Regions from separate parts of the Streptomyces sp. NPDC031132 genome, predicted to be linked through region 2. Evidence: riboswitches for the same ligand, from Rfam matches in the RefSeq annotation. Region 2 holds a riboswitch; the other holds the start of a gene.

Region 1 (4,977 bases), on a different contig from region 2:
CGGTCGTAGGCCTGCGCCAGGGTCTCGGCGGCGACCGCGCGGGCCTTCTCCGCGCCCTTGGCCAGGATGGAGTCCAGCGTCTCCGGGTCGTCCAGGTATTCCTGGGTGCGCTGCTTGAACGGTGTGACGAAATCGACCATCACGCCGGCCAGGTCCGTCTTCAGCGCGCCGTAGCCCTTGCCCTCGTACCGGGCCTCGAGGGCGGTGATCGACTCCCCCGTGAGGGTGGAGTAGATCGTGAGCAGGTTGCTGACGCCGGGCTTGTGCTCGGCGTCGAAGCGGACCTCGGCCTCGGTGTCGGTGACCGCGCTCTTGATCTTCTTCTCGGTGACCTTGGGCTCGTCGAGGAGGTTGATCAGGCCCTTGGGGGACGACGCGGACTTCGACATCTTGATCGACGGATCCTGGAGATCGTAGATCTTCGCGACCTCCTTGACGATGTGCGCGGCGGGCAGGGTGAACGTCTGGCCGTAGCGCTGGTTGAAGCGCTCGGCCAGGTCGCGGGTCAGCTCGATGTGCTGGCGCTGGTCCTCGCCGACGGGGACGGCGTTCGCCTGGTAGAGCAGGATGTCGGCGACCTGGAGGATCGGGTACGTGAACAGGCCGACGGTGGCGTTGTTGACGCCGCCCTTGGCGGACTTGTCCTTGAACTGGGTCATCCGGCTGGCCTCGCCGAAGCCGGTGATGCAGTTCATGACCCAGCCGAGCTGTGCGTGCTCGGGGACGTGGCTCTGGATGAAGAGCGTGCAGCGCTCGGGGTCGAGACCGGCGGCGAGGAGCTGCGCTGCGGAGAGCCGGGTGTTGGCGCGGAGCGCGACCGGATCCTGCGGCATGGTGATCGCGTGCAGGTCGACCACCATGTAGAAGGCGTCGTGCGTCTCCTGCAGGGCGACGTACTGGCGGATGGCTCCGAGGTAGTTCCCGAGGTGGAACGAACCGGAGGTGGGCTGGATACCGGAGAGCGCGCGAGGACGATCAGAAGCCATGGCCCCATTCTCTCAGGTGCCGAAGCCCTGCCGGGCCGCACCCGACCGATTCCCGGGGCTCCGCGCCGGACCCCGGCGCCTCGAACGCCGGCGGGGCTGATTCCAGCCGTCCGGCGTTCGAGGACCAGGTCCGGGGGAGCCCGGTGAACGGGAGAAGGGCGGGGAGGGGCGAGCCCCGCGCAGCGGCCCGAACCGGTCAGGAGACCGGGAGACCCGGGGCCGGGTGGGCCGCGAGGAGGTCCGCCACCTCGCTGCGGATCGCGGCCAGAGCCGGCTCGTCCGACTTCGCGGCGGCGTCCACGGCCCGGGAGATCCAGTCCGCCACCGCCGGCATGTGCTCCACGCCCAGGCCCCGCGAGGTCAGCGACGGCGTGCCGATGCGGATGCCCGAGGGGTCGAACGGCTTGCGCGGGTCGAACGGGACCGTGTTGTAGTTCACGACGATCCCCGCGCGGTCCAGCGCCTTGGCCGCCATCTTGCCCGGCACCCCCCGCGAGGTCAGGTCCATCAGGATCAGGTGGTTGTCCGTACCGCCCGAGACCAGGTCGAAGCCCCGTTCCAGCAGAGCCGAGGCCAGCGCCTTCGCGTTCGCCACCACCGCGTGCGCGTACGTCACGAAGGACGGCTGCGCCGCCTCGTGCAGCGCCACTGCGATGCCCGCCGTCGTCTGGTTGTGCGGACCGCCCTGGAGGCCAGGGAACACCGCCTTGTCGATGGCCTTCGCGTGCTCCTCGCGGCACATCAGCATCGCGCCCCGCGGGCCGCGCAGCGTCTTGTGCGTGGTCGTGGAGACCACGTCCACGTGCCCGACGGGGGACGGGTGCGCCCCGCCCGCGATCAGGCCCGCGATGTGGGCCACGTCCGCGACCAGGATCGAGCCCGCCTCCTGGGCGATCGAGGCGAACGCCTCGAAGTCGATCGTGCGCGGGAGGGCCGTGCCGCCGCAGAAGATCAGTTTCGGGCGCTCCGCGAGCGCGAGGTCGCGTACCGCGTCGTAGTCGATCAGGCCCGTCTCGGCGGAGACGCCGTACTGGACGCCGCGGAACCAGGACCCCGTCGCCGAGACCCCCCAGCCGTGCGTCAGGTGGCCGCCCATCGGCAGGGCCATGCCCATCACCGTGTCGCCGGGCTTCGCGAAGGCCAGGTACACCGCGAGGTTCGCCGGCGAGCCGGAGTACGGCTGGACGTTCGCGTGGTCCACCCCGAACAGGCCCTTCGCCCGCTCGACGGCCAGCGCCTCGACGCGGTCGATGTTCTGCTGGCCCTCGTAGTAGCGGCGGCCCGGGTAGCCCTCGCTGTACTTGTTCTGCAGCACCGTGCCGGAGGCCTCGAGCACGGCGGCGGACACGTAGTTCTCACTGGGGATCAGGCGCAGGGTCTCCGCCTGCAGGGATTCCTCGGCGGTGACGTAGGACGCCAGCTCGGGATCGGTGGCGAGAAGGGCGGGGTGGCGGCTCGCGCTCATGGCGGCTCCTCCGGGGTCGATGTCAGATCTCGTCCCCGCGAGGCCCAGGCGAGCGGCCCTGAATGCGGTCGTGCGCGCACGACTCCCCCGGAGTTGGTTCTCCGTACGCCAGTCGCCGTGCGTGCCGCCCACCTTAGCGGGCGGTCCACAGGAAAGGTTTCCCCGTCCGGTATACGAGCGACGTATAGCCGTATACAAGGTGATGTGACGCCGGTGGCACCACCCTCGTCACCCCTGTCACCCGGCCCGCCTGACCGACGATCGGAGACCCCGTGTCGACAACTGCTGAAGCCATGCGTTCCGCCGAGGCCCACAGCGCGCACAACTACCACCCGCTGCCCGTCGTCGTGGCGTCCGCGGAAGGCGCGTGGATGACCGACGTGGAGGGCCGCCGCTACCTGGACATGCTCGCGGGCTACTCGGCGCTCAACTTCGGCCACGGCAACCGGCGTCTGCTCGACGCCGCCAAGGCGCAGCTGGAGCGGGTCACCCTCACCTCGCGGGCCTTCCACCACGACAGGTTCGCCGACTTCTGCACCGAGCTCGCCGCGCTGTGCGGCAAGGAGATGGTGCTGCCGATGAACACGGGCGCGGAGGCCGTGGAGACGGCGGTGAAGACCGCGCGCAAGTGGGGCTACCAGGTCAAGGGCGTCCCGGACGGGCAGGCCAAGATCGTGGTCGCGTCCGGCAACTTCCACGGCCGCACGACGACGATCGTGAGCTTCTCGACGGACCACGAGGCCCGCGACCACTACGGGCCCTACACCCCGGGGTTCGAGATCGTGCCGTACGGGGACCTCACCGCGCTGGCCGCGGCCGTCACGGCGAACACCGTGGCCGTGCTGCTGGAGCCGATCCAGGGCGAGGCGGGGGTCCTGGTGCCGCCCGCCGGCTACCTGCGGGGCGTACGGGAGCTCACGCGCGAGCGGAACGTCCTGTTCATGGCGGACGAGATCCAGTCGGGGCTGGGCCGGACCGGGAAGACGTTCGCGTGCGAGCACGAGGACGTCGTGCCGGACGTGTACGTCCTCGGCAAGGCGCTGGGCGGCGGCGTCGTCCCGGTGTCGGCCGTCGTCGCCGACCGGGACGTGCTCGGGGTGTTCCAGCCCGGCGAGCACGGCTCCACCTTCGGCGGCAACCCGCTGGCCTGCGCGGTCGCCCTGGAGGTGATCGCGATGCTGCGGACCGGCGAGTACCAGCAGCGCGCCACCGAGCTCGGCGACCACCTGCACCGGGAGCTGAACCTGCTGGTCGGCGGGGGTGCGGTGACCGCCGTACGCGGGCGGGGGCTGTGGGCGGGCGTCGACATCGCCCCGGGCCACGGCACGGGCCGGGAGATCTCCGAGGCGCTGATGGAGCGGGGCGTGCTGGTCAAGGACACGCACGGGTCGACGATCCGGATCGCGCCGCCGCTGGTGATCAGCAAGGAGGACCTGGACTGGGGCCTGGACCAGCTGCGGACGGTGCTGGCCACCGGCTGACCCCGGATCCGGCGCCGCGGGCGCGGCCGGGAGCCGGGCAGCTCCCGGCCGCGTTTGCGGCTACAGGATGACGTGCGGCAGGAAGCGGGCGTACTCGTCCGTGACCGGGCCCGCCGACTCGCGGATGCCGAGGCCGGCCGCCTCCTCCTCGACGACCCACGCGCCGAGCACCACGCGGTTGCCGTCGAAGTCGGGCAGCGGGGCCAGGCCCTGGAAGACGTACGTCTCGTCCTCGTCCGGTACGAACGGCTCGCCGCCGGCCGGGTGCAGGGTGACCCCGGCGCCCTCGCGGCCCAGCAGGGGCTTGGCGGCGAACCCGGTGGTCTCCGCGAGCTCGCGCGGGCCGTCCAGGTAGGCGGGCAGCAGGTTCGGGTGCTCCGGGAAGAGCTCCCACAGGATCGCCAGCAGCGCCTTGTTGGACAGCAGCATCTTCCACAGCGGCTCGATCCAGGTGGTGGTCCCGGAGCCGCCGCCGTGGTCGTACGTGCCGAGGACCTGCGGGCCGAACGCGTCGGTGGCCAGCCATTCCCACGGGTAGAGCTTGAAGCAGCTGCGGATGAAGCCGAGCTTCTGGTCCACGAACCGGCCGGACAGGCTGTCCCAGCCGATCTGCTCCACGGACAGCGCCTCGGTGTCCAGGCCCGCCTGCTCGGCGGTCTCCTGGAGGTAGGCGACCGTCATCAGGTCCTCGCCGAGCTCGTCGGTCTCGGAGTGCGCGAAGTGCAGCGGGCCGGGCGGCAGCAGCTCCGCCTGCCGGCGCCAGGCCTCGACGAGCCGCTCGTGCAGGGAGTTCCACTGGTCGGCGCCGGGGAAGCGCTCCTCCATCCAGAACCACTGCGGACTGGCCGCCTCCACGAGGGAGGTGGGGGTGTCGGCGTTGTACTCCAGCATCTTGGCCGGGCTGCCGTCGCCTTCGTAACGCAGGTCGAACCGGCCGTACAGGGAGGGCTGTTCGGCGCGCCGGCGCCAGGACTCGGCGATGCGCTCCGCGAGGCGCGGGTCGGTGATGCCGAGGTCCGCGAAGCGGTCGTGCTCGACGATGTGC
Region 2 (4,977 bases):
CCGACCGAGATCGCGGGGCGCGTGAAGGTCCGCGGGCGGGGCGGAACCGTGCTCCAGCCCGCGATCGACCTGCTGCAGCGCGCGGAGGACTTCCCTCCGCAGGCTCCGGTGCTGGTGATCACGGACGGGTGGATCGACACCCTGCGGATCCGGCGCGAGCACGCCTATCTGGTTCCGCAGGGTGCCTCCCTGCCCTTCACGCCCCGGGGGCCGGTCTTCCGACTGGCCTGAGGGCGCGGGCCTGCTTAGTCGAGGTAGTCGCGCAGCACCTGCGAACGCGACGGGTGGCGCAGCTTCGACATGGTCTTGGACTCGATCTGGCGGATGCGCTCACGGGTGACCCCGTACACGCGGCCGATCTCGTCCAGGGTCTTCGGCTGGCCGTCGTTCAGGCCGTAACGCATCGAGACGACGCCCGCCTCACGCTCGGAGAGCGTGCCCAGGATCGACTGCAGCTGCTCCTGGAGGAAGGTGAAGCTCACGGCGTCGGCCGGGACGACCGCCTCGGAGTCCTCGATGAGGTCGCCGAACTCGCTGTCGCCCTCCTCACCCAGGGGGGTGTGCAGCGAGATCGGCTCACGGCCGTACTTCTGGACCTCGATGACCTTCTCGGGGGTCATGTCGAGTTCCTTGCCCAGCTCCTCCGGAGTGGGCTCCCGGCCGAGGTCCTGGAGCATCTGGCGCTGGACGCGCGCCAACTTGTTGATGATCTCGACCATGTGGACGGGGATGCGGATGGTGCGCGACTGGTCGGCCATGGCACGCGTGATCGCCTGCCGGATCCACCAGGTCGCGTACGTGGAGAACTTGAAGCCCTTGGTGTAGTCGAACTTCTCCACGGCGCGGATCAGGCCGACGTTGCCTTCCTGGATCAGGTCCAGGAAGAGCATGCCGCGGCCGGTGTAGCGCTTGGCCAGCGAGACCACGAGGCGGAGGTTGGCCTCCAGCAGGTGGTTCTTGGCGCGGCGGCCGTCCTCGACCAGGATCTCCAGCTCGCGCTTGAAGACGGGCTTGTGGTCCTCCTCCTCTTCGAGCTTGTACTCGGAGAAGAGGCCCGCCTCGATGCGCTTGGCCAGCTCGACCTCCTGCTCGGCGTTGAGGAGCGGCACCTTGCCGATGAGCTTGAGGTAGTCCTTGACGGGGTCGGCGGTGGCGCCGGCCACCATGACCGTCTGCGCCGGAGCGTCGTCCTCGTCGTCGTCGGACAGGACGAAGCCCTGGGTGCCGCCGGCCTTGGGGGCCTCCTCCTCGGCGTCGTCGACGAGGTCCTCGGCGGCCCAGTCCTCGCCCTCGGCGGCGGGGGTCTCGCCCTCGTCGCCGTCCTTGGCGCCGGTCTTCTTGGCCGCGGCGGTCTTCTTCACCGCGGTCTTCTTCGCGGCGGTCTTCTTGACCGTGCGCTTCTTCGGCTCGGCGACGGCGTCGGCCGTCACCTCGTCCTCGGTGGCCGCGGTCGGCGAAGCGGATATCGCCGCCGCGGTGGCGGTGGCCGGGCTGGTGGCCGAGGCCTTGCGCGCACCGATGGGGCGCGGCGCGGCGGCCGCCTTCTTGGTCACGGTGCGGGCGGGCGCGGCGGCCGCCTTGCGGGGCTTCTTCGCGGCAGCCTTCGTGGCGGGGGCGGCGCTGACGTGCAGCGCGACACCCTCCTCGTCCAGGACCTGGTTCAGGCTGCGCAGGACCCGCTTCCACTGGTCCACCGGGATGCGGCCGGCCTCGAAGGCCTGGCGCACGTCGTCACCGTTGATGTGACCCTGCTCGCGGCCGCGCTCGACGAGCGCGACGAGGGCCTCCGATTCGGCGATCTCCGGAGGGAACGTACGGGACGGGCTGAGCGACACAAGGAGCCTCTCGTTGCGAACAGATAAGGAGTGGGCGGGACATCATCGCGCGGACTCGGGAAACAGACCCGAGGGGGGTCTGTATTCCGTGGCCGCGCGAGGACACCTGTCGGTTCATCGCATGCCCGAGTCGATTCGTTACGCGCTGAATTGAGTGACCTGCGCCACGCTGTGGCCGCGCAACCGATCGGCCGTGGATCCGTCCGCGCTCCCGCCGCCCTCCCGTCAGCCCGTTTTGCGGGCATCAATGAGGAAACGGGCGGTATGCGCCACGAACGGACCGTCACGTTCGATCTGTTCGTGGAGCTCGCGCAGCCGATCCCGGTACTGCCCGACCGTGAAGCCGGGCACCATCCAGATCACCTTCCGGAGAAAGTAGATCACGGCTCCGATGTCGTGGAACTCCGTGCGCAGTCTCTCGGAGCGCAGATCGACGACCTCGAGGCCGGCCTTGCGGGCGTCGGCGACCGCGTCGTCGGGGTGCCGGCCGCGCCGGACCTCCTCCGGCTGGGGCCCGAGGAAGTACTCGACGAGCTCGAAGACGCTCGCCGGCCCGACCTGCTGCGAGAGGTACGTTCCGCCCGGACGCAGGACCCGCGCGATCTCCTCCCACCAGATGGTCACCGGGTGCCGGCTGGTGACCAGCTCGAAGGCCTCGTCGCCGAACGGCAGCGGCGGCTCGTCGGCGTCCGCGACAACCACCGCGCCGAGCGGGTGCAGCAGCCGGGTCGCCTTCGCGATGTTCGGCGGCCAGGACTCGGTGGCGACCATCAGCCGGGGCAGGGTCCCCACCCCGGCGAGCACCTCTCCGCCGCCGGTCTGGATGTCGAGGGCGGAGCCGGCCCGGGCCAGACGCTCGCCCATGAGTCTCTGGTAGCCCCAGGAGGGGCGCTGCTCGGTGGCCCGGCCGTCGAGCCAGGAGAAGTCCCAGCCGTCGACGGACACGGACTCGGCTTCCGCGACGAGGTGATCGAAGGTGCGCGTCATGTCTCGATCGTCCCAGGCCGGGCGCCGGTGATCCACTGGTTTGACCGGATCTCGGACCCCCGGGGCCGCCGTGCGCTCCGGACGCGCGGACGAGGTCCATTAGAGTGGGGGCGGGCCGTGACTGGCGTTCGGGTGGATCACCACCGGGGAGCGGCCCGGCGCACCTCGCGTGCGCCCGGCGTACCACGGGTACGCCGCTTGCCGCGCGCCTGGGCGAACCGCGATTCCGCAGCGACGCCCAGGAGACCCCATGACGACTGCCCAGACTGCCACCGCCCCTGCCCGGCTCATGGACGGCACCGCCCTCGCCCGCCGCATCTCGGAGCAGACCGCCGTCCTCGCGGCGAAGATCACCGAGCGCACCGGTACCGCTCCCTGCCTCGCGACCGTGCTGGTCGGCGAGGACCCGGCGTCCGTCACGTACGTGAAGATGAAGCAGAACCGTTGCGCCAAGGCCGGGATCACCTCCCGCCACGTGGAGCTGCCGGCCGAGACGACCACGGAGGAGCTCGTCGCCGCCCTCACGGCCCTCTCCGAGGACCCGGAGATCAGCGGCATCCTGCTGCAGCACCCGGTCCCGCACCACATCGACGAGCGCGCCGCCTTCGAGGCCATCGCCCCCGGCAAGGACGTCGACGGCGTCACCATGCACTCCTTCGCCGCCATGGGCTTCGGGCTGCCGGGCTTCGTCTCCTGCACCCCCGGCGGAATCATGCGGCTCCTCGCCGAGTACGACGTGGACCTGACCGGCAAGCACGCCGTCGTCGTCGGCCGCAGCGCCATCCTGGGCAAGCCGGCCGGCATGCTGCTGCTGGAGCAGAACGCCACCGTCACCTACTGCCACTCCCGCACCGTGGACCTGCCCTCGATCGTGCGCCAGGCCGACGTGCTGGTCGCCGCCGTCGGCAAGGCCGAGTTCATCCGCGGCGAGGACATCAAGCCGGGCGCCGTGGTCCTGGACGCCGGCTACAACGAGGGCAACGTCGGCGACGTCCACTTCGAGTCGGCCGCCGCCCGCGCCTCGCTGATCACCCCGGTCCCCGGCGGCGTGGGCCCGATGACCATCGCCGTCCTGCTGGAGCAGACCGTCCAGGCCGCCGCCGCCCAGGCGGGGCTGGCGCTCGCGGAGCTCTGACCACCGGGTACGGGAACGCGCCGTACGGGACACGCCCCGGGCCCTTCGGCCCGGGGCGTTCCGCGTTCCGGCGGTGTCCGGATTCTTGCGGCCGGAGCCTGACGGGGGCCGGGTGGGGAGCGGTATGTTCTCCGACGGGGCGCGCGATGACACGTGCAACACGTTTCCTGGGGGGAACTGCTGATGGACCTGTTCACGCCACTGGAGCTGCCCAACGGCACGGCCCTGCCGAACCGCTTGGCCAAGGCGGCCATGGAGGAGAGCCTCGCCGGCGCCGGCCAGCTGCCGGACGAGCGCATCGAACGCCTCTACCGCCGCTGGGCCCAGGGCGGCGCCGGCCTGCTGATCACCGGGAACGTGATGGTCGACCGCAGGGCGCTGACCGCGCCGGGGACGATCGTCCTCGACGCCCGCTCCCCGCTCGACCCCTTCCGCCGCTGGGCCGAGGCCGCGTCCTGCGGCGGCGGCCGGGTCTGGATGCAGATCAACCACCCCGGCCGGCAGGTCGGCTCGGAGATGCCCGGCACGGCCTGGGCGCCCTCCGACATAGGAGTGAGCCTCGGCAAGCACACGAAGCGCTTCGCCCGCCCCACCGCGATGACCGAGGCCGGCATCGAGGCCACCGTCGCCCGGTTCGCGGCCACGGCCCGGCGGGCCGAGGAGGCCGGCTTCCACGGGGTGCAGATCCACGCCGCCCACGGCTACCTCCTCAGCCAGTTCCTCTCCCCGCTCGTCAACCGGCGCACCGACCGCTGGGGCGGCAGCCTGGGGAACCGGGTCCGGCTGCTCACCGAGGTCGTCGGCGCCGTCCGCGCCCAGGTGCGCCCCGGCTTCGCGGTCGGGGTCAAGCTCAACACCGCCGACTTCCAGCGCGGCGGCTTCGACACCGAGGAGGCGGCGCAGGTCCTCGCGGTCCTCGGCGGCCTCGGCGTCGACCTGGTCGAACTGTCCGGCGGCAGCGTCGAGAGCCCCGCGACCCTGGGCCGCACCGCCGATCTGCGGACCCTCGAACGCGAGGCG

The links. A riboswitch is a leader RNA that binds a small molecule or an ion and turns the genes downstream of it on or off. The one in region 2 is predicted to bind ZMP and ZTP.
Region 1: it holds a riboswitch for ZMP and ZTP, as region 2 does, so the genes downstream of both, ACZ49B_RS06900 (serine hydroxymethyltransferase) here and ACZ49B_RS28215 (bifunctional 5,10-methylenetetrahydrofolate dehydrogenase/5,10-methenyltetrahydrofolate cyclohydrolase) in region 2, are expected to answer to the same signal.

What each region holds. Positions count from the first base shown of each region.
Region 1 covers NZ_JBVIGX010000003.1:263,255-268,231, forward strand. Annotated here, with positions in the region: gene trpS (tryptophan--tRNA ligase) at 1-986, opposite strand, end outside; gene ACZ49B_RS06900 (serine hydroxymethyltransferase) at 1,183-2,451, opposite strand; ZMP/ZTP riboswitch at 2,487-2,577, opposite strand; gene rocD (ornithine--oxo-acid transaminase) at 2,745-3,932, shown strand; gene ACZ49B_RS06910 (glutathionylspermidine synthase family protein) at 3,993-4,977, opposite strand, start outside.
Region 2 covers NZ_JBVIGX010000024.1:76,834-81,810, forward strand. Annotated here, with positions in the region: gene ACZ49B_RS28200 (vWA domain-containing protein) at 1-231, shown strand, start outside; gene ACZ49B_RS28205 (RNA polymerase sigma factor) at 246-1,835, opposite strand; gene ACZ49B_RS28210 (class I SAM-dependent methyltransferase) at 2,061-2,822, opposite strand; ZMP/ZTP riboswitch at 2,930-3,010, shown strand; gene ACZ49B_RS28215 (bifunctional 5,10-methylenetetrahydrofolate dehydrogenase/5,10-methenyltetrahydrofolate cyclohydrolase) at 3,073-3,957, shown strand; gene ACZ49B_RS28220 (NADH:flavin oxidoreductase/NADH oxidase family protein) at 4,141-4,977, shown strand, end outside.